One region of the Thauera butanivorans genome, then DNA from elsewhere that is predicted to be linked to it. Evidence: riboswitches for the same ligand, from Rfam matches in the RefSeq annotation. Region 1 holds a riboswitch; each other region holds the start of a gene.
The links. Region 1 has a riboswitch for cobalamin ahead of cobO (cob(I)yrinic acid a,c-diamide adenosyltransferase). Riboswitches for the same ligand answer to the same signal wherever they lie in the genome.
Positions count from the first base shown of each region.

Region 2: it holds a riboswitch for cobalamin, as region 1 does, so the genes downstream of both, ACNQFN_RS20610 (ABC transporter substrate-binding protein) here and cobO (cob(I)yrinic acid a,c-diamide adenosyltransferase) in region 1, are expected to answer to the same signal.
Region 3: it holds a riboswitch for cobalamin, as region 1 does, so the genes downstream of both, ACNQFN_RS20880 (TonB-dependent receptor domain-containing protein) here and cobO (cob(I)yrinic acid a,c-diamide adenosyltransferase) in region 1, are expected to answer to the same signal.

Region 1 covers NZ_CP183038.1:1,952,710-1,959,674, reverse strand. Annotated here, with positions in the region: gene ACNQFN_RS09445 (hypothetical protein) at 1-455, shown strand, start outside; one part of gene ACNQFN_RS09440 (IS3 family transposase) at 434-1,362, opposite strand; one part of gene ACNQFN_RS09440 (IS3 family transposase) at 1,362-1,614, opposite strand; gene ACNQFN_RS09435 (hypothetical protein) at 1,722-2,015, shown strand; gene ACNQFN_RS09430 (GFA family protein) at 2,037-2,444, shown strand; gene ACNQFN_RS09425 (chorismate-binding protein) at 2,496-4,529, shown strand; gene cobO (cob(I)yrinic acid a,c-diamide adenosyltransferase) at 4,542-5,153, opposite strand; cobalamin riboswitch at 5,308-5,531, opposite strand; gene ACNQFN_RS09415 (methyl-accepting chemotaxis protein) at 5,589-6,965, opposite strand, start outside.
Region 2 covers NZ_CP183038.1:4,254,619-4,261,583, reverse strand. Annotated here, with positions in the region: gene ACNQFN_RS20620 (ABC transporter ATP-binding protein) at 1-509, opposite strand, end outside; gene ACNQFN_RS20615 (FecCD family ABC transporter permease) at 506-1,561, opposite strand; gene ACNQFN_RS20610 (ABC transporter substrate-binding protein) at 1,558-2,523, opposite strand; cobalamin riboswitch at 2,725-2,940, opposite strand; gene ACNQFN_RS20605 (DEAD/DEAH box helicase) at 3,032-4,621, opposite strand; gene ACNQFN_RS20600 (M48 family metallopeptidase) at 5,194-6,324, shown strand; gene ACNQFN_RS20595 (MBL fold metallo-hydrolase) at 6,380-6,965, opposite strand, start outside.
Region 3 covers NZ_CP183038.1:4,319,051-4,326,015, forward strand. Annotated here, with positions in the region: gene ACNQFN_RS20865 (ABC transporter ATP-binding protein) at 1-85, opposite strand, end outside; gene ACNQFN_RS20870 (FecCD family ABC transporter permease) at 82-1,059, opposite strand; gene ACNQFN_RS20875 (TonB-dependent receptor domain-containing protein) at 1,084-2,958, opposite strand; gene ACNQFN_RS20880 (TonB-dependent receptor domain-containing protein) at 2,972-4,795, opposite strand; cobalamin riboswitch at 4,931-5,169, opposite strand; gene cobU (bifunctional adenosylcobinamide kinase/adenosylcobinamide-phosphate guanylyltransferase) at 5,261-5,809, shown strand; gene ACNQFN_RS20890 (Uma2 family endonuclease) at 5,843-6,418, shown strand; gene ACNQFN_RS20895 (hypothetical protein) at 6,440-6,616, opposite strand; gene cobT (nicotinate-nucleotide--dimethylbenzimidazole phosphoribosyltransferase) at 6,915-6,965, shown strand, end outside.

The sequences.
Region 1 (6,965 bases):
TGACGCTGTTTGCGCGCTACGACGGCGAGCTGATGAGATCACCTCCCGCAACCGAACCGGGCTCGAAGCGGCTTGGGCCGCTGGATGCGGCGCAGCAGCGTGCGTGGGCGGCCCTCGAATCCTGGCGCCGGGCCGGCGTGGGGGATGGACGGTCGCCTTTCTGGCGTCCTCGGCAGTTGCCCGATGTGCCGGAGCGCTTCAGCCTGGCAGCCATGGTGGGAGGAAACAGCGCTGGCAGATCACATCTGGCCGAAACCTTTGCGCTTCATCTCGACCGCAATGATGAACTCGCCGCGCTGTCTGCCGATTCAAGGCTGAAGGGCTGGTGCCTCAAACTGGCCGTGAAATGGCACGAGCTGTGGTGGTGGCGAAAACGACACCCGCGCCAGCCCTGTGAGGTGCCCTACGTTTTCCGCCTTCCAACTGACCGTCCTCATGCTGCCATTTTTTGCTGATTCTGTCTCTCGATCCAGTTCTGCAAGAACGTGGTCGGCGACAGATATCCCAGGCTGGAGTGGCGGCGGCTCCGGTTGTAGAACACGGCGATGTATTGGAACAGATCGCTCATGGCCTCGTTTCGGGTCGCGTAGCTCACGCCATGCACCCGCTCATTCTTGAGGCTGTTGAAGAAGCTCTCAGTCGGTGCGTTGTCCCAGCAGTTACCCTTGCGCGACATTGATCCGCGCATGGCGTACGTGGCCAGGCGGGCCTGGTAAGCCTGGCTGGCGTACTGACTTCCCCGGTCGGAGTGGAACAGCACGCCCGGTCCTGGCCGCCGGCGAAACCATGCCATCGACAACGCATCGATCACCAAGTCGGTCGTCATCCGTGGTTTGATGGACCAGCCGATCACTTCGCGGTTGAACAGGTCGATCACCACCGCCAGGTACAGCCAACCCTCGGCGGTGGCGATATAGGTGATGTCGCCTGTCCAGACGCGATTGGGCGCCTCAGGCGCGAACTGGCGCTCGAGCACATTGTCGGCCACCGGCAGGCGATGCCTGGAGTCGGTCGTCGCCTTGTAGCGCCGCTTGTGCCGTGCCCGGATGCCGTTCTCGCGCATCAATCGCTCGATGCGCGGCAAGCCGATCCGGTAGCCACGCCCACGCAACTCGGCGTGGATGCGTCGTGCCCCGTAGGCCTGCCGGACCTCCTGATGAACCGTGCGGATCAGCACCAGGGCCTGCGCATCGGTCAGTCGCTTGCGGTCCGGCGTTCCGCCGCCCCGCCAAGCCCGAAAGCCGCTCTGGCTCACCGATAAGGCCTCGCACAGCACAGGCAACGGAAAGGATCTGCGCTGCGTCTCGATCCAGGCATATTTCACAGCAGATCCTTCGCGAAATATGCCGCCGCTTTTTTTGTGATCTCCAGCTCCATCTCGAGCCGCGCGACCTGAGCGCGCAACCGCGACAGCTCCATCTGCTCGGCAGTGATCTGCTTGGCGCCGGCCGGATTCAGCTTGCCCGCCTTCGCCGCCTTGACCCAGTTGCGCAGCGTCTGCTCAACCAACCCCAGTTCCTCGGCAACACGGCCGATGCTGCCGACCTCGTCAGTTCGCTTGACGGCCTGCTCCTTGAACTCAGCCGTGTATTCCTGTTTCGGGATGCGCTTCACGTCGTTCTTCCTCTCGTTGTGTCGATCCTACGACGACTACGCTGGAAGACGAAATTCGTGGGGCAGCTCACTGGGACTGCGGCTATCTGCTGGAACATCCCGCGGCAATGGCCCGGCTGGCACACTTCAGGCCACGCCGGCCCACGCTGATCATCGCCGACGAGTTGCGCGACGGCAGCCTTGAACAGGTATTGCAGGCACTCGGTACAGCGAAAGCGGATTTCCGCCATCCTGTTCGCTTGCTCGTGATCGATGCCGCCTTGCCCGGCATGCTGGAACTGCGTTTCGACACCGATGCCCAACGATGGCATACGCCCGTGCATGATTTGGGCCAGGTGTCGGTGATCGCCCTTTCCGGCACACAGATGGCTGACAATGGCGAACGAAGTCCGCCCCCATAGCAGAACGTCAAGGAGATTGCCATGAAAGGTTCGTGCCTGTGCGGCTCCATCGAAGTCTCGGCGAGCGACCATGCTGAAGTCGGGCTTTGCCATTGCTCCATGTGCAGGCGCTGGTCGGGCGGCCCGATGTTCGCCGTCCACTGTGGAGCCGAGGTGCAGTTCAGCGGCGGCATGCCTTCCACCTATCGTTCATCCGATTGGGCCGAACGCGGCTTTTGCCCCACATGCGGTACGCACTTGTTCTACCATCTGCTGCCGAGCAACGAATACATCCTTCCAGCTGGGCTTTTCCAGGACGCGCAATTCCGGCTCACCAATGAAATCTTCATCGACGAGAAGCCACCGTTCTACGATTTCAGCAACGAAACGCACAAGCTCACCGGCCAGCAGGTATTCGAGCAGTTCATGCCAGATGACAAAGAAAGCTGAAGCAAACTTTGCAAGGCTCTTCCCGACGCACGGCACGCATGGCCATGCACCGTGTCGTTCCGTCTCATCACGCGCGAGATAGCGCAGGTTGCCGTCCGGCTGCGCATCGATGCGCGCCGCCAGCGCTTCCATGCAGGGCGAGAACAGCGCACCACCGATGCCTGTGAGGCAGGCGCCGAGCAGCATCATCGCCGCCGAATCGGCAGCGGCAAGGCACAGATGGCCCGCGATGCGCACCCGGAGCACACCCAGCGTGCAAAATGCTGGCTTGACTCCCTGACGAGACCCAGCGCCTTCGCCGTGACCAGCCTCATCGATTTCACCGATCCCCGCGACAGCAGCGCGCCGCGCCTGCGCCATGCCTTCGGCCAGCCTCGCACGGTGCTGGCCGCACACAGCCTTGACGAGGTGCGTCCGCTGCTCGATGCGGTCGAGGCCGCCGCCCGCGCAGGCGCCTGGGCGCTGGGTTATCTGCGCTACGAAGCCGCACCCGCGTTCGACGCGGCGATGACCGTGCATGCAGCGGACGGACCGCTGGCCTGGTTCGCCATCCACGACACCCCGCTGCCCTGGAACGGGGAACCGGGGGGCGGTGCAGCAGTGGTCGATTGGCACACCCTGCCCACGCGTGCCGCCTTCGATGCTGCCCATGCCCGCATCCAGCGGGCGATCGCCGACGGTGTGCTCTACCAGGTCAACCACACGGCACAGTTGCGTGGACGGCTGGCGGGCGACGACCGTGGCCTGTTCGCCGCGTTGCAGCGGGCACAGCCGGGCGGGTATGCAACACATCTCGACTGCGGCACCAACGACGGTAACGAGGATCGCGTACAGGTGCTGTCCGTCTCGCCCGAACTGTTCTTCGACTGGCGCGGGAACGAGATCCTGACGCGGCCGATGAAAGGCACGGCCCCGCGCGGTACCACACCCGACGAAGATGCCGCGCTGGCCGCTCGGCTGCGCGCCAGCCCCAAGGAGCGCGCCGAGAACGTCATGATCGTGGACCTGCTGCGCAACGACCTCTCGCGCATCGCCGAGCCGCACAGCGTGCGCGTGCCCGCGCTGTTCCACACCGAAGCCCTGCCCACTGTCTGGCAGATGACTTCCGACGTGGTGGCGCGCACCCGCGCCGGCACGCGGCTCGCCGACGTGTTCGCCGCGCTGTTTCCCTGCGGTTCGGTCACCGGCGCCCCCAAGGTGGAAGCCATGCGCATGATCCGCGCCCTCGAAGGCGGGCCGCGCGGCATTTACTGCGGCGCTGTCGGCGTGGTTCGTCCCTACGTTTCGCCCGACGGCCAGCGCGGCATTGCCGCCACCTTCAACGTACCGATCCGCAGCATCGAACTGAAAGGCAGCAATGCCCGCTGCGGCATCGGCAGCGGCATCGTCTGGGGCGCAAGCGCCAAGGACGAATGGGCCGAATGGGCCGCCAAGCGCGCCTTCGTCGAGCGCGCCAGCGCACCGTTCGACCTGCTGGAAACCCTGGGTCTGCACGGCGGCAAGCTGCGCCACCGCGACGAACACCTCGCCCGCATGCGCGCCGCCGCTGCGCACTTCGGCTACCCCTGGGATGAGTCACGCATCGAGGCCTGCCTCGATGATCTCGTCCGCACGCACGGCCAGGGCGCCTGGCGCGTGCGCCTGCTGCTGAATGCGCAGGGCCTGGCCCGCGCCGAAGCAGCCGCCTTCGCTCCCACGCCGGCGCCGGTACTGCTGGCACTGGCCGACCGCCCCTTTCTCCAGGCGCACAGCGAATTCAGCCGCTACAAGACCACCCGCCGCGCGCACTACGCAGCCTTCGCTCCCACAACGGGCTCGGACGTGTTCGACACCGTACTCTACAACGAAGCCGGCGAAATCACCGAATCCACGTTCGGCAACCTCGCCATGCTGATCGATGGCCGCTGGGTCACGCCGCCCCTCGCCTGCGGCCTGCTGCCCGGCATCGGCCGCGCCGTCGCCCTGCGCGAAGGCCGCGTGGTGGAGGCCGTGGTGCGCGTGCAGGATCTACCGCGCGTGCAGGGCTGGGCCTTCATCAACAGCCTGCGCGACTGGTTGGAGGCACGGCTGGCGCCATCCAACTGACGGCTGGCCAGCTCAGAAGTCGATGCCCGCCTGCGCCTTCACGCCCGCCTTGAAGGCGTGCTTGCGGTCGGCGATCTCGCTGACCGTATCGGCCAGCTCCGCCAGTTCCGGCTTGGCGGCACGGCCGGTGACGATGACGGTCTGGCGCGGCGGGCGGGCGCGGATCGCGGCGATCACCTGATCGGTGTCGAGGTAGTTGTACTTGAGCATGTAGGTCAGCTCGTCGAGCAGCACCAGGTCGAGCGCCGGGTCGGCCAGCATGCGGCTGGCCTGCGCCCAGGCTTCGTCGGCGGCGCGCTTGTCGGCGTCCCAGTTCTGCGTGTTCCAGGTGAAGCCGGTGGCCATGGCGTGGTACTGGACGGCAGTGTCCAGCCCCTGCTTCTGCAGGAAGATGACTTCGCCGGTGGCGTGCGTGCCCTTGATGAACTGCACCACGCCGGCGCGCTGGCCGTGGCCGAGCGCGCGATACAGGGTGCCGAAGGCGGAGGTGGTCTTGCCCTTGCCGTTGCCGGTGATCAGGATGACGATGCCGCGCTCCTCCTGCGCGCGCCCGATGGCGGCATCGACGACTTCCTTCTTGCGCTGCATGCGCGCGTTGTGGCTCTGCTTCTTGTCCTCTTCCATCGGTCCGTCCTCCTTGCCATCGCTGTCGGAACCGGATGGGGAAGAATGACGATGGTGCATGCGCGGCAAAGCCGCAAAGGCGGCGTAGGCGAAGCGCAAGCGGGCTGTCAGGCCCGCGCGACCGATCGGCAGTCCGCCCGCACCCCGGGGCATTCACCTGTCTCGTCGAACGGGTCGGTCTTCTGGCTCGCCTTCATCCGGTTGCCGCCGCCTTCCCGAAGCGCAAGGCTTCAGTGGTCGAAATGGCGGCGCCGTCTGGCTTACAGCAGCGGGGGCTGCGCCGGAATGGCGGGAAAAATGGGCGGCACGCCCCCCCCCCCGCTTCACCGGACTTCCTGTTTCGCTCCGCGCGCGAATGCCCGCGAAAGCTCCCGATCGATGCGGGCCGCACTATACGCCCGCAGCGGTGCCGCGGGCAATGCGCGCGCCGGCGATTCAGTTGCCGAGCAGGCTCTCGACCGGGACACCGATGCGCACATTCCCCCAATGGCGGCTGCCGGCCATGATCGGCATGGCGATGTCGCACAGGATCTCGCCGGTATCGCGGAGGTAAGTCTGCAACAGCAGGGGCTCGGTATTGCGCGCGGCACGCAGTTCGGACGGGCTTTCGAACTTGCGGCAGGTACGGTTGCCCACCAGATCCTGCTCGTAGTTGCCGGTCAGCGGCTGGGAGAATTTGGCGTTGTGCGCCGGCAGGTAGCTGTCTGCATTGACCGCAACGGCGAATACGGCGCCCCGGGTCGAGGCCAGGCTGTCATCGAGCAAGGCCTGGCAGCGGCGGGTGAACTCCTCGCCCCATGCCACACGGAATTTGGGCGGATTGGTGCCGGGGATGGGCTGGTAGCGCCAGTCGAAGATGTCGATGCGGCTGGCGGCCATCTGCTGGAGCTGCTCCTGCACCTCGTCGCGGAAGCGGCGCGTCTGTTCGACGATCCGGTCGAAGGCCCCGCGCCCGGTCTTGAAGCGCGACACCAGTTCCTGCACGCCTTCGGTCGCCTTGGCAAGCTGTTCCGTACCCTGCTCGCTCTCATCCATCTGCCCGGCGACGGTGTGCGACAGGGCATTGATGGCGCTGACCTTCTCATGCACGCTGACGTTGGTGTCCGCCAGCGAGCCCATCGCCGCGGCGATCTGCTCGAGCTGCCTTCCGGTCGTCTCGAACTCGCCCACCATGTAACCGAACTGGGTCGCCGAGCGGTCGACGACTTCGCGCGTCTGCAGCACGTCGGCATTGATCACTTCGTTCTCGTTGCGCGTCTCCGACACCAGTTCGAGCATGCCGTTGATGTTGCCGACGATCTCGGCGGTCGCGTTGTTCACCCGCTCGGCCAGCTTGCGCACCTCGTCGGCGACCACGGCGAAGCCGCGCCCGGCCTCGCCCGCCCGCGCGGCCTCGATTGCCGCATTGAGCGCCAGCAGATTGGTCTGGTCGGCAATCTCGCGGATCAGCACGGCGATCTGCTTCACGCTCTCGGAGCGCTGCGACAGGTCGTCCACGGTGTGGTTGAACGCGGTCACCTTGTCGCTGACGGAATTGATCTTGCCGGCGATGTCCTGCATCTCGTGCAGCGAACCGCGTGCGATGCGCAGATTCTCGGCGGTGGACTCGGCGATCTGCCGTGCGCTCTGCGACACCTGCTCGATGGCGGCGGTGGATGCACTGCTGGCGTCGAACACCGCCGTGGTCATCTGCCCCTGCTCCCGCGCGTGCCTGGCAGCAGCCTCGACGCGCAGCTTGACCTGCACCGCCTCGCGCGCGATGCCGACGCTGGTGGTGCGCACTTCGCCGATGATGTGGCGCATCTTCTCGGC
Region 2 (6,965 bases), 2.3 Mb from region 1:
GGGTCGAGCGCCGCGACTGGCTCGTCGGCCAGCAGCAGGGGGGCATCGACGGCCAGCGCGCGGGCCAGCCGGGCGCGGGCGCGTTCGCCGCCGGACAACTGGTCGAGCCGGCGGTCGGCCAGCGCTTCCAGCCGCATCCGGGCGATCGCCTGGGCGACGACCTCGTCGCCGTCCGGCGCCGCGCGCCAGCGCGGGCGGTGCGGCAGGCGGCCGAGGGCGACGAAGTCGCGCACCGTCAGCGGCCAGGCGGCATGGTCGCCCTGGGCGAGATAGGCCAGCCGGGTGGCGCGCTGGCGCGGCGGCAGCGTGGCGAGCGGTGTGCCGTCGAGCCGGATCGTGCCCTGGTGCGGCAGCAACTGTGCCACCGCCCGCAGCAGGCTGCTCTTGCCGGCGCCGTTGGGGCCGATCAGGCCGAACAGCTCGCCCTGGCCGATTTCGGCGGAGACGCCATCGACCAGGGTCGCGCTGCCCTGGCGCACGAAGAGGGATTCGATGAGCAGCCGCGTCATGCCCGCCCCAGCCGTTCGCGCAGCACCAGCACGAAGAAGAAGGGTGCGCCGATCAGTGCCGTGACCACGCCCAGCATCAGTTCGAAGCCGCCGCTGACCAGCCGCAGCACCACGTCGGCGGCCAGCAGCAGCACCGCGCCGCCGAGTGCGCTCGACACCAGCAGGCGCGCCGGGTGGTAGCCCACCGCGCGGCGCAGCATGTGCGGCACGACCAGGCCGACGAAGCCGATCGCGCCGGTCACGGCAACGCTGGCGCCGACGCACAGCGCGGTGCCGACGACGACCTGCGCGCGCAGGCGGGCGAGATTGACGCCCATGCTGGCGGCCTCGTCCTCGCCCACCGACAGCGCGTCGAGGTCGCGTCCGCAGGTGGCCAGCAGCGCCAGGCCGGCGAGCACGAAAGGCAGGCACAGGCGGATGTCGTCGAAGCTGCGGTCGGCCAGCGAGCCGAGCAGCCACAGCACGATGTCCTGGACGTCGGTCGGGTTGGGGGCGAGGTTGATGGCCAGCGAAGTCAAGGCGCCGGCCAGCGAGGACAGCGCCACACCGGCCAGGATCAGGGTCAGGTTGCCGGTGCCGCGGCGGGCGATGCGGTACAGTACCAGCGTCGCCAGCGCGGCGCAGCCCATCGCCGCCGCCGGCAGCAGCCAGGGCGTCAGCTGGGCGAGGCCGAAGTACAGGCACAGCACCGCGCCCAGACTGGCGCTGGAGCTGATGCCGAGCAGACCCGGCTCGGCGAGCGGATTGCGCAGCAGGCCCTGCAGCGCCGCGCCCGACATGCCGAGCGAAGCGCCGACCAGGATCGCCAGCAGCACGCGCGGCAGGCGGATCTCGGCGACGATGGCATGCTGGCGGGCCAGCGCTTCGGATGCGCCATCGCCGACCGGCAGCAGTGCGGCGGCGACGTCGGCGAGCGCCAGCTGCACCGGGCCGATGCCGAGCGAGACCAGCGCGAGCATGAGCAGGGCCAGCGCGAGCAGGCCATTGAGCGGCAGCGCGACTTGGCTGGTGCGTGGCAGCGGGGGCCGGGATGTGGCTTGGCCGGCCGTCATTGCGGCACCCGTGCCGGTGAGGCGGTGATTTGCTGCCTGGCGCTTGCCGCTTCTTCTGCACCCCCGGCTCCGACAGGGGAGAGGGGCGCCCGGCTTAGAGATGCCCGGCTGCGGGACATCGGGACCGGCGGACTTAGGCGGGCCAATTGTGCGGCGATGTCTTCGGCGGCCTCGATCAACTGCCAGTTGCTGCAGCCCCAGTCGTTGCCGTCCATGCGCACCACCGGCCGTTCGGCGAGCAGCGTCCGCATCTGCGGATGGCGGGCGAAGCCGGAGCGGGCATAGGTGGTGTCGTTGAGCATGCTGCTGACGACGAAGACGTCGGGCGGGTCGGCGACCACGTCCTCCAGCGCGACCCGGCCCCAGCCGCGGCGGCCGGACTCGGTGGCGTGATTGCGCACGCCGGCGGCCTGGAACACCGCGTCGACATAGGTGCCGGCGCCGGCGCTGCCGCCGTTGGGGCGCAGGTAGAGCGCGCGGGCCGGATGCGTGCTTGCCTGCAGGTGGGCGATGCGGGCCTGCACGTCGGCCACCAGCGCCTCGCCGGCGGCGGCGCGGCCGAGCCGGCCGGCGATGTGCCGGGTGCTGGCGAAGATGCCGTTCCAGTCGGTCGGGTAGGGCACGGTGACGATCCCGATGCCGTGGCGTTCGAACAGCGCGGCCTGGTGGCGCGCCTGCCAGCGCCGCGACGCGAGCACGACGTCGGGGCGCAAGGCCAGCACTTCCTCGGCGCTGCCGTCGTTGGCGGGATGGCGGCGGGCCTGTTCGTACATCGCGGTGCGGCGCGGGTCCTGGCTCTTGCGCGACACCGAGACGATCTGCGCCGGTTCGGCCAGGCCGAGCACCAGCATGTCGGCGCACAGGTTGGTCGACATCACGCGCGGCAGCGCCGCGCCGGCTGCAGCGAAGGCGACGGAGCCGGACAGCAGGGCCAGCAGCGCAGCGAGCAGGCGCACGGCCATCTCAGGCGCCAATGCCGGGCGCTTGCACCGTGCCGGCCCTGGAGGCGTGGGAAGAAGGGATGTGGTGGTGCTGGGTGTCCTGGTCCATGGCTGCGGCTGCGCGGGTGCGGCGACGATCGGCCTGCATGGGGTAGGGACGGACAGCGGAAGGCTGGGGCCGGGACGGCCAGGCCAGACGGTGATCGCCCGCACCCCGGGGCAGTGACCTTCAATCGACCAGGCCGGTCTTCTGGCTCTCCTTCGTCCGGATGTCCGCAGCCTTCCCGGGCGAAGCCCAGTGGCAGGGGGGCGGAATCCGTCAGGACTACAGCAGCGGGGGCTGCGCCGGAATGGCCGCTGGAGGCGGCGTCACCGGACTTCCCGTTTCACCCTGGGCGCACGGCGGCGGCACAGGGCACCTGGATCGAATGCGCGCGAAGCTTAAGTGAGGGGACAGGGTTTGGCAAGCCGGCGCCCGCCGCGCGCGGGCCGGGGGCGCGATCGAGCGCGCAGCCCCGGTGGCTCGTGCTCAGCGGTTGCCGCTGCCCGGCTTGGCGGAGAACAGCGCGGCACGCGGCGCGGCGGGGCGATTGCGGCCGGGGCGGGCGCGATTGCCATCGACGTCCGCGCGGCGGTTGTCGACAGCGCGGTTGCCATCGACGTCGCCACGGCGGGATGCGTGGGAAATGCGGTTGCCGTCCACTTCGGGGCGCGACGGCTGCATGCGGTTGCCGTTGATTTCGCGTGGCTCGGCGCTGCGCGGTGCGCGGTTGCCGTCCGCCTCGCCGCGGCGCGGCTGCGGGCGGGCACCCGGCTTGCCCTGGCCGGCGCCACGGTTGCCGGGGGTGGCACGATCGCCTCGTGGCGCACCGGACGGGGTGCCGTTGCGGGCCTGGCCCGAGCGGCCGCCGCGGCGCTGCAGCGGTTCGCGCTGGTGGTCGGCGTCGTGCGCGGCCTCGGCGCCGGCGCTGGGCACGAAGTCCTCGGCCACGGCACGGTCGATGCGACGCTTGATCAGGCGCTCGATCGCGCTTAGCAGCTTGATCTCTTCATCGTCGACCAGCGAGATGGCATTGCCGGCGGCGCCGGCGCGGCCGGTGCGGCCGATGCGGTGCACATAGTCTTCCGGCACGTTGGGCAGTTCGAAGTTGACCACCTGCGGCAACTGGTCGATGTCGAGGCCGCGCGCGGCGATGTCGGTTGCCACCAGCACCGGCAGCGAGCCGTCCTTGAACTGCGCCAGCGCCCGCGTGCGCGCCGCCTGGCTCTTGTTGCCGTGGATCGCGGCGGCGGCGATGCCGTGCTTGCTGAGGTATTCGGCGAGCTTGTTGGCGCCGTGCTTGGTGCGGGTGAACACCAGCGCCTGGAACCACTGCTTTTCCTTGATCAGGTGGGCGAGCAGTTCGCGCTTCTGCTTCTGGCCGATCATGTAGACCGCCTGGTCGACGCGTTCGGCGGTGGTGTTGCGCGGCGCGACTTCGACCGTGGCCGGATCGTGCAGCAGGCCGTGGGCCAACTGGCGGATCTCGTCCGAGAAGGTGGCCGAGAACAGCAGGTTCTGGCGCTTCTTCGGCAGCAGCGCAAGCACCTTGCGGATGTCGCGGATGAAGCCCATGTCGAGCATGCGGTCGGCTTCGTCCAGCACCAGGATCTCGACGCCGGACAGGTCCACGGTTTTCTGCCCGACGTGGTCGAGCAGGCGGCCGGGCGTGGCGACCAGGATGTCCACGCGCTTTTTGAGCGCGCCGATCTGCGGGTTGATGTTGACGCCGCCGAACATCACCAGCGAAGCCAGTGGCAGGTGCTTGCCGTAGGTCTTGACCGATTCCTCGACCTGCGCGGCGAGTTCGCGCGTCGGCGTCAGGATCAGGCAGCGTGGGCGGCCGGGCGGATGCGGGTGGGCGTGGGTCTGCGACAGGATGTGCAACAGCGGCAGCGTGAAGCCGGCGGTCTTGCCGGTGCCGGTCTGGGCGGCGGCGAGCAGGTCGCCGCCGGCGAGCACTTGCGGAATGGCCTGGGCCTGGATCGGCGTCGGCGAGGTATAGCCGGCTTCGCCGATGGCGCGCAGGATGGGTTCGGCCAGCCCGAGGCTGGCGAAAGTGACGACTTCGGAATTCATTCGATGGTTTCCGGCGCCAGTCCGTCGCGCATGCGTGGCGACACCAATCCGGGCTGGCGGGAGAGAGATCCGGGGCGGGCGCCGGCCGGATCGTTGCAGGAGCCGCCGCGGTCGATCGGTCAAGCCGCGGCGAGCCGGCACTATAGAGACTATGCGGGCTTGATGCGAGCTTTTTGTGCACAGCAGCGTGAAGGCGTATCCCGGAAGGCATTGCCGCCTGTGCCAGGATCGACGCCCAGGCTGCCAGGGCTCCAGCCGGCAGCAGTCGTGGCCTGGCTCGTACCGTATCGCCCAAAAGCCCTTGTTGCAGAGCAAAAATAAATTATGCAGGAAAAATGTGTTGCAAAATGAAAATACATGTCGAATAATTTCCAGGGCATATTCAAAAAGAATACATGGGCGCCGCTGCTCGTGTGTGGAAGAAGCACGGAGGGAGTGCCGCGTCTGCCCGGATGGCGGAAGCTGTTGAACGGTGCCGGAAGCCCGGCTGCGCCAGGCGAGAACCTTGTGTGGAATGCGTTAAAGTCCCCTGTCCAGAATGGTGCTCTATGTTCTCAGGTACTCCATTTCCCATGAAATCGCCCGCTTCCGGCAAAAGGCTGTTCGTGTTGCGCGCACGTCTCGCCCGGCGCCTGACCTTGCTCGCCCTGGCCGGTCTTGCCGGGGGCATGCTGTTGCTCGCCGCCCTGGTCGGCGGGGTGGCGCATGCGCTGGGCTGCAGCTGGGAAGCGGTCGTCAGCGGCCATCCCTTCGCCAGCGGCTTGTGGAGCCTGTGCGCGGTGCTGCTGTTGCTGTGCAGCGCCGCGATCGCCGACGTCCTGTTCAGCGCGCCTCCCCGGCCGCAGGGCGTCTGCCTGACACGCGAGACGGCCGGGCAGCTGTTTGCGTTGCTCGATACCATGGCCGCCCGGCTGGGCATCGAGCCGATCCAGCATGTGTTCATCACCGACGACATGAACGCGCACATCCACCAGCGGCCAGCCTGGGGTGTGGCCGGGCCGCTGGACACCTGCCTGATGATCGGCCTGCCGCTTGCGCACAGCCTGTCGCCGGCACAGTTCACAGCAGTGCTGGCCCATGAGCTCGGGCATCTTTCGGCCCAACGGCGCGGTTGGGCCGGTGTCGCCGGGGCATTGCGCGCGTGGTGGGCGCGGACCCTGGATCGCGCGAGCGCCGGGTTTGCCTGCATTGCACCGTGGCTGGACGAGAAGTCGATCGGCTTCTGTGTCCAGATGCTGCGCCTGGCGCGCATCGAGGAGTTCGAGGCGGATGCCATTGCGGCCGAACTCGTCGGCCATGACCTGATGGGCGAGGCGCTGGTCGAAGTCAGCCTCAAGTCGCATTTCCTCGAACACGATTTCTGGCCGCAGATCGAGGCCTACAACGCCAGCCGCGCACGGCCGGCATTGTGGCCGTTCCGCGACATGGCGCTTGGCGTGGAAGCGGGCTTCATGCGCACGGTGTCCGACCATGCGGTGGCGGTCGAGGAGAGCCTGGACGAGCGCTATGCCTTTCATCCGTCCTTGCAGCAGCGTTTGAGCGCGCTGCGCGTGCCCTGCCGGGTGCCCGAAGGCGAAGGGACCTCGGCCGCCGTGCATTTCCTCGCGCCGATGCTGCCGCGCCTGGCGATGTCCTTCGACCGTGCCTGGTGGCGGACGTGGCGCAAGAACAGGCGCAGGCGCTACGAGATGTTCGAAGGCTGAGCGCGCCGGGACCTGCCGGAGGAACTGGCGGATCGGAAGGCGCGCATGATGCGGTTCAGAAAGCGTTCTGCTCGGCTTCCAGATAGGCCAGGCTGACGTACTTGCCGATGTTCGATTCGAAGCCCGCGGTATCGGCGGCGCGGCTGGCGACGCGGGGGTCTTTCAACACCGCCTCGCGCGCGCTGTCGGCGTCGCGGCCGTCTTCGACCGCTTGCAGGCAGTTTTCGTAGATGCCTTCGAACAGCGCACGGTTCCAGTTCAGCACCTCGGCGCCGGGGTGGCCGTGGCCGGGCACCCAGATGCGCGAGGGCGCGTTCCTTTCCAGTTCGTCGTAGAAGCGGAAGGTGCCGACGTAGGAGCCGTCGTCCATGTTGGCGATGCGGCGGTCCATGGCGATGTCGCCGACGTGGGTCAGGCCGTCCTGCACGACTTCGACGCAGATGTCGCCCGGCGTGTGGGCAGTGCCGTAGTGGTGGATGCGCAGCGTGACGTCGCCGAAGTCGAATTCGGCGCCGTGCTCGACGGTGTGCGTGGGCGGCACGATGCGGGTGCCGACGGTGGCCTGGTTGGTCCAGCGCTCCATCAGGCTGTGCCAGGCGCTGCCCTGGATGCCTTCGATTTCCCGCTTCGTCACCGGATGG
Region 3 (6,965 bases), 2.3 Mb from region 1:
GCCAGCGCTCGCCCACCTGCAATGCGAGGCCGTCGGCTTCGAGCAGCGGCCCGGTCTCATTCATCACGCTGCCGGCCGTGCTCATCGCCGGTGCCTCGCCAGCAGGAACAGGAACACCGGCACGCCGATCAGCGCGGTCAGCACGCCCACCGGCAATTGCTGCGGCGCGATCACGGTGCGTGCGGCGGTATCGGCCACCGTCAGCAAGGCACCGCCGGCCAGCGCCGCCGCCGGAATCAGCGTCCGCTGGTCGTTGCCCAGCGCCAGCCGCACCAGATGCGGCACGATCAGGCCGACGAAGCCCACCGAGCCGATCAGCGTCACCGCAGTGGCCGTCAGCAGCGAAGCCAGCACGTACAGGCCCATGCGCAGGCGGCGCACTTCGACGCCGAGCGCCCGCGCATTCAGTTCGCCGCGCGCCAGCACGTTGAGGTCGCGCGCAAAGGGCATCACCGCCAGCAGTCCCAGCACCAGCACGGCCAGCCCGGGCCAGGGCCGCGCCGCACCGCTGGCGTCGCCCATCAGCCAGAACAGCATCGACTGCACGCGCACGTCGGACGCCAGCGCCAGCATCAGGGTCACCGCCGCGCCGCAGCCGGCGGCGACGATGACGCCGGTCAGCAGCAGCCGCGTCTGCGTCCAGCTGCCGTCGCCGTGCGCCAGGCCGAACACCAGCAGCATCGCCGTCAGCGCGCCGGCGAAAGCCAACGCATCGACCCACAGCGAAGCCGCCCCGAGCAGGATCGCCACCAGCGCGCCGACCGCCGCGCCGCCGGAAATGCCCAGGATGTAGGGGTCGGCCAGCGGATTGCGCAGCAGCACCTGCATCACTGCGCCGGCCATGGCGAGCAGGCCGCCGCAGACGAAGGTGGCGACCGCGCGCGGCAGGCGCAGCTCGCGCACGATGCCGGCGGCCATGCCGTCATCGCCGGCCAGCGCCGCCAGTACCTCGCCCGGCCCGATCGGCATCTCGCCCGCCATCAGCGCCCATGCGAAGGCCAGCACGCCGGCCGCCAGCAGCGCGGCGATCACCGACACGGCATGGGTACGCGGCTTCATCCGGATCGGCAGCCGGAGGCGCCGTCAGCGCGGCGCATAACGCAGCCCGACGAACACGCTGGCACCCGGCGTGCGATAGCCCCGCGCCAGTTCGTAGTCCGCATCGAGGAGATTGTTCGCCCTCGCCTCGATGCGCCATTGCGGCGACAGGCGGTAATGCAGATAGGCATCGAGCAGGCCGTAGCCGTGCAGATCCACGGTGTTGGCCGCATCGTCGTGGCGGCGGCCGGCACCGTTCCATTCCACGCCCCAGTCCAGCGGCCCGGCGGCATGGGCCAGCCGCAGGAAACCAGACTGCCGCGCCCGCCGCGGCAGCCGCCTGCCGTTCTGTTCGTCCTTCGCATCCAGCCAGTCCAGGCCCGCGCTGACGGTGAATGCGCCCAGCGACAGCATGTAGCCGAGTTCCGCGCCCTCGAGCCGCGCCTCGGCGACGTTGACCTGCTGTCCCCGCAACGCATACACCGGGTTGCCGGCGATCAGGTCCTTGACCCGGTTGTCGAAGTAGTTCAGTTCGACGCTGTGCGCCCCCTGGGCCCAGCGGATGCCGAGTTCGCGGTTCAGCGCCCGCTCCGGCTTCAGATCGGGATTGCCGTGGTAGCTGGTCGGCGACGACGCCATCGGCCAGTAGAGCTGGTTGAAGGTCGGCGCGTTGAAGGCGGTGGCGATGCTGCCGCGCAGGCGCAGCGAAGGCGTCAGGTCGTAGCCGTAGGCAAGCAGACCGGTGGTCTTGCCGCCGAACTGGGAGTTGTCGTCGTGGCGGGCGTTGAGCTGCAGGTGGTGGGCGTCGATCTGTGCCGACCAGCCGAGCAGCAGCGAATTCACCCGGCGGCTGTCCTTGTTGTACACCGTGGTGCTGTCGAGCCGGGTTTCGACGTATTCATAGGCCAGCAGCAGCCTGCCCAGCGGCAGATCGACGTCGTGCTGCCACATCAACTGATCCTGCTCGGTGTCGTGCCGGCTCGGCGCCGCGGCGCTCGCCCGGTTCAGCGACTCGTCGATGCTGCGGCCCAGGCGCAGGGTGCTGGTCCAGCCGGCACGCAGCTCGTTGCGCAGATGCAGGCTCAGCGTGCCGGCGGTCTTGTCCATCCAGGAGTCGAAATAGCTCGCCGCCGAGGCATCGTAGCGGCTGCGGCTGTCCGAGTACGTGAAACCCAGGCCGATCTCGTCCCTGTCGCGGAAGCCCAGCGTGACCGAGCCGCCGGCATGGGTGTTGCGGAAGCCGTCGTCGTCGGCCCAGTAGGACGTCCGCGGCGGCGTGCCCGCCCAGAAGGCCGGGTCGCGCTTCGAGTTGAAGCCGTCGGAGTGCTCGGCGCCCACGTTCAGGCTGTAGCGCAGCCGCCCGGCCCCGCCCGACAGCGCGGCCGATGCCTTGCGGGTGCGCTCGGAGCCGTAGCCGACGAAAAGCTCCGGCCTGAAGCCCGCCTCGCCCTTGCGGGTGAACACCTGGATCACGCCGCCGATGGCCTCCGAGCCGTACAGCGCGCTGGCCGGCCCGCGCAGCACTTCGATGCGCTCGATCAGACCGAGCGGAATGTTCTCCAGCGTCGGCGCCCCCGAACTGGCCGAGCCGGCCCGCAGGCCATCGATCAGCAGCAGCGTGTGCCGCGCCTCGGCGCCCCGGACGTAGACGTTCGCATTCGCCCCCGCGCCGCCGTTGGCGGTGACCCGGATGCCGGGCAGCGCCCGCAGCACCTCGATCAGCGAGGAATGCCCGGCGCGCTCGATGTCCTCGCGTTCGATCACCTCCACCGCGGCCAGGCTGTCCTCGATGCGCTGCTGCTGGCGGGAGGCGGTGACGACGACGGCTTCGAGGGCGCCGCCGCCCGGGGCGGGCGCCGCCAGCAGCGGACAAGGCAGCGCCAGAGCGGCGGCAAGCATGGAGAAACGGACGGCGGGCATGGGGAACGACGGTTCAGCGCGGCGCATAGCGCAGCGTGACGAAGGCATTGGCACCGGCGGTGGCGAAGTTGCGGGCAAGCTCGTAGTCCTTGTCGAAGACGTTGTTCGCCCGCAGCTCGAGCCGCAGTTCGGGCGTCAACTGGTGATGGACCCAGGCATTGACGATGCCGTAGCCGCCCAGCCGCGTGCCGGCGTCCTCGCGCTCGCTCTGCCCGCGCCATTCGGCCCCCCAGCTCCACTTGCCGACCGTGCGGTCGATGCCGAGCGAACCCGCGCGGCGCGCGCGGCGCACCAGGCGGGCGTCCGTATCCTCGTCCTTGGCATCGAGCAGGTCGATCGTTGCCCGCACGCGGTAGTCGGCCACGGTCGCGCTCACGCCCCATTCCAGCCCTTCCAGCCTGGCGCGGCCGACGTTGTCCGGGGTGCTGCCCCACTGGATCAGGTTCTTCACCCGGTTGTTGTAATAGGTGGCCGTCATCTGCAGCCCGCCCTGCTCCCAGACCAGGCCGATTTCGCGGTTCAGCGATTCCTCGGGCTTCAGGTCCGGGTTGCCGCCGAAGCAGCCGAAAGGCGGAAAGCAGGCGAGCGGGAAGTACAGATCGTTGAAGGTCGGCGCCTTGAAGGCCGTGCCGATGCTGCCGCGCAGCCGCCATTCGGGCAGGAACTGGTAGCCGTAGGCGAGCAGCCCGGTGGTCTTGCCGCCGAACTGCGAATCGTCGTCATGGCGGGCGTTGATCTGCAGATGATGCTTGTCGAACTGCCCGCCCCAGCCCAGCAGCACCGAATCCACCCGGCGCGTGTCGCGTTCGTAGGTGCCGGTGGTGTCGATGCTCTGCTCCAGATGCTCGACCGCCGCGAGCAACAGGCCGCCGCCCAGCGAGACGTCGTTCTGCCACGCGAACTGGGTCTGTTCGGTGTCGAAGCGGTCCGTCGGCGCCGTGCTCCATTTGCTGTGCGAACGGTCCTTGCTGTAGCCCAGGCGCAGCGTGCTCACCCAGCCGTCGGCGAGCTTGTTGCGCATGTGGATGCCGGCGGTGTCCAGGCCCTTGCTCACGCGGGCATCGTATTCGGTGTCGGAGTCGAACCAGTTGCGCCCTTCGGAATGGAACAGCGTCAGCCCGATCTCGTCATCGTCCCTGAATCCCAGCGAGGCGGAAGCACTCAGGTAGTCGTTGTGGAAGCCGTCGCGATCGCGGTCGGCCACGGTGGCAGGGTTCTTTCGCGCATTGAAGCCGTCGGTGCGCTCGCGCCCCGCCGACACGTTGTAGCGCAGGCGGTCCCGGCCGCCGGCCACCGTCGCGCCGAGTGCGTAGCTGTGCTCGGTACCGGCACCCATGCGCAGGCTGGGATGGAAGCCCGCCGTGCCCTTGCGCGTGAAGACCTGGATCACGCCGCCGATGGCGTCCGAGCCGTACAGCGCGCTCGCCGGCCCGCGCAGGATCTCGATGCGCTCGACCAACTCGGGCGGAATCGTCTCCAGCGCAGGCTGGCCGGACGTCGCCGAGCCCACCCGCATGCCATCGACGAGCACCAGCGTATGCCCGGAATTGGCGCCGCGGATGAAGATGCCGGTATTGGCGCCGGGGCCGCCGTTGCTGCTCACCTGGATGCCGGGCTGCGCCGCCAGCAGTTCGGTCAGCGTGCTGTGCCCGCCGCGTTCGATCTGCTCGCGCGTGATCACATCGACGCTGGACAAGGTCTCGTCGGCGCGCTGCTGCTGACGGGTGGCAGTGACGACGACTGCCTCGCCCAACCGGTCCTGCGCAAGCGCAGACGGCAGATACATCGGAAAAGCGCTGGCCACGGCGATCGCCGTGGTACAGAAGCGGATCTTCATCGTTTCGGTCTCCCTGCGCCAGAGCGCCGCGTCCCCGCGCGCCGTGGCGATACGCAACAGGACGGTCTCGGGAGGAAAAAGGAAACGAACGGCGCCACGGAACACGCCATGCCATCGCCGCCACCCCGCGACACATCCGCCAATTCGCGCTACGGCCGGTCTCCGGGCTCGTGTGTGTACCAGCCTGCCGGCCGGACGGATGGACCGCCTTCCCAGGTCATGAACCCAGTGGCTGCGTGGTCCACCTTGCGCACACCTACCGTTGCGGGGGCAGCACAGGCATTGCGGCCTCATGGCGAGATGGGCCGTGCACCTGTTTCCCGTTCAACCCCGGGCGAGAATCGCCCGCGGGCACCGATGACGCGCCGCCCCTTCCGGGGCAGTGGGGGCGGATGATACCGTACCGGCCAGTATCGTGCACTGCACCAGCACAAGGCCCCCGCAGCAAAAAAGGCAATCAGCACCATGACATGCGAACTGATCCTGGGCGGCGCCCGTTCCGGCAAGAGCCGCGAGGCCGAACGCCGCGCCGCCGCATCCGGCCTGGCCGTCACCGTGATCGCCACCGCCGAGGCGCTCGACGACGAAATGGCGGCACGCATCCGCCGCCACCAGGCCGACCGCCCGGCGGGCTGGCGCACGGTCGAAGCGCCGATCGCGCTCGCCGAAACCCTGCGCCGCGAAGCCGCGCCCGGGCGCTGCCTGCTGGTCGATTGCCTGACGCTGTGGCTCGCCAACCTGCTGATCGATGCCGACGGCCTGCCGCCCGGCGCCGACGCCGAAGCCCTGCCGCTGTTTCGCGCCGAGCGCGACGCCCTGCTCGCCACGCTGCCGGCCCTGCCCGGCCGTGTCATCCTGGTCGCCAACGAAGTCGGCCTCGGCCTGGTGCCGGAAACCCCGCTCGGCCGCCTGTTCCGCGACGAGGCCGGGCGACTGAACCAGGCCGTCGCCGCACTGTGCCCGCGCGTGCTGTTCGTCGCCGCCGGGCTGCCGCTGGTGCTGAAGGGCGGCTAAACTGCCAACTGACGAATGTTGCTGGAGACTGCCATGGGCCTGCCTGCGGAAAAGCATGCGATGACGCTGGATGAATTCCTCGCCTGGGAAGCGGATCAGCCCGAGCGCTGGGAATTCTTCGACGGCGAAGCCTTCATGATGGCCGGCGGGTCGGACGTGCACAATCTTGTTTCCGGCAACACCTACATGACCTTGCGCAATGCCCTGCGCGGCACATCCTGCACGGTCTTCATGTCCGACGTCCGCCTGCGTCTGGCAGCAACGGACGACCTGTTCTACCCCGACGTCTTCGTCACCTGCGCGGACGCCGACCGCGAGCGCCGCCAGGTCAAGGAAGAGCCGGTGCTGATCGCCGAGGTGCTGTCGCCCTCGACCGAAGCCTACGACCGCGGCGGCAAGTTCGCCGCCTACCGCCGCTTCCCCGGACTCAAGACGGTGCTGTTCCTGTCGCAGGACCGTGCCCACGTCGAATGCTATTCCCGTACCGCCGAAGGCGACTGGCTGCTGACCGAAGCCAGCGGCGAGGCTGCCAGCCTCGCCCTGCCCGCGTTCGGCTTCACGCTGGCGCTGGCCGAGCTGTATCAGGATCTGCCTGCTGCCCCAGCCTGAGCCCGCTGCCGGCGCCTGCGCTCAGTCGGCCTCGATGCCAGCTTCGCTCAGCCTGCGGATGCGTTCCGCCGTCGGCGGATGGGTGGAGAGATAGCGCCACCAGTCCTCGCCATGGCAGTCGCCGTGCGCTTCATCGGCCTCCTGCCCACAGCCTGCGGCGTGGTTCTTGTCCAGCGGCGCCAGCTGGTCGGTGAACACACCATCGTGCCCGACGGCGGCGCCAGCGCGTTCGGCCCCAGGGTGTCGGCGGCGTCGCGGAACGCCGCCCGCAATGCACACGCTTCGAGTCACGATGCGCCAGGAACAGGCATCGCCGAAAAATCCGGATGCGATGATGCATCAATGACCAACAAATCGCATGAATACCGATTCAGAATCTCACCCTGCCACACCCGGGCAAGCCGGAGGTGCCGCAATTATCACGATCTGCTACCTTTCGCCTCGTACCTGCGCCCCGCCACTACCGCAACCGAACGACAGTACCCGCGAGTCCCTCATGCAGACCCACATCATTCCCCCGAACCAGGCACTCGCCGCCGCGCTGCAG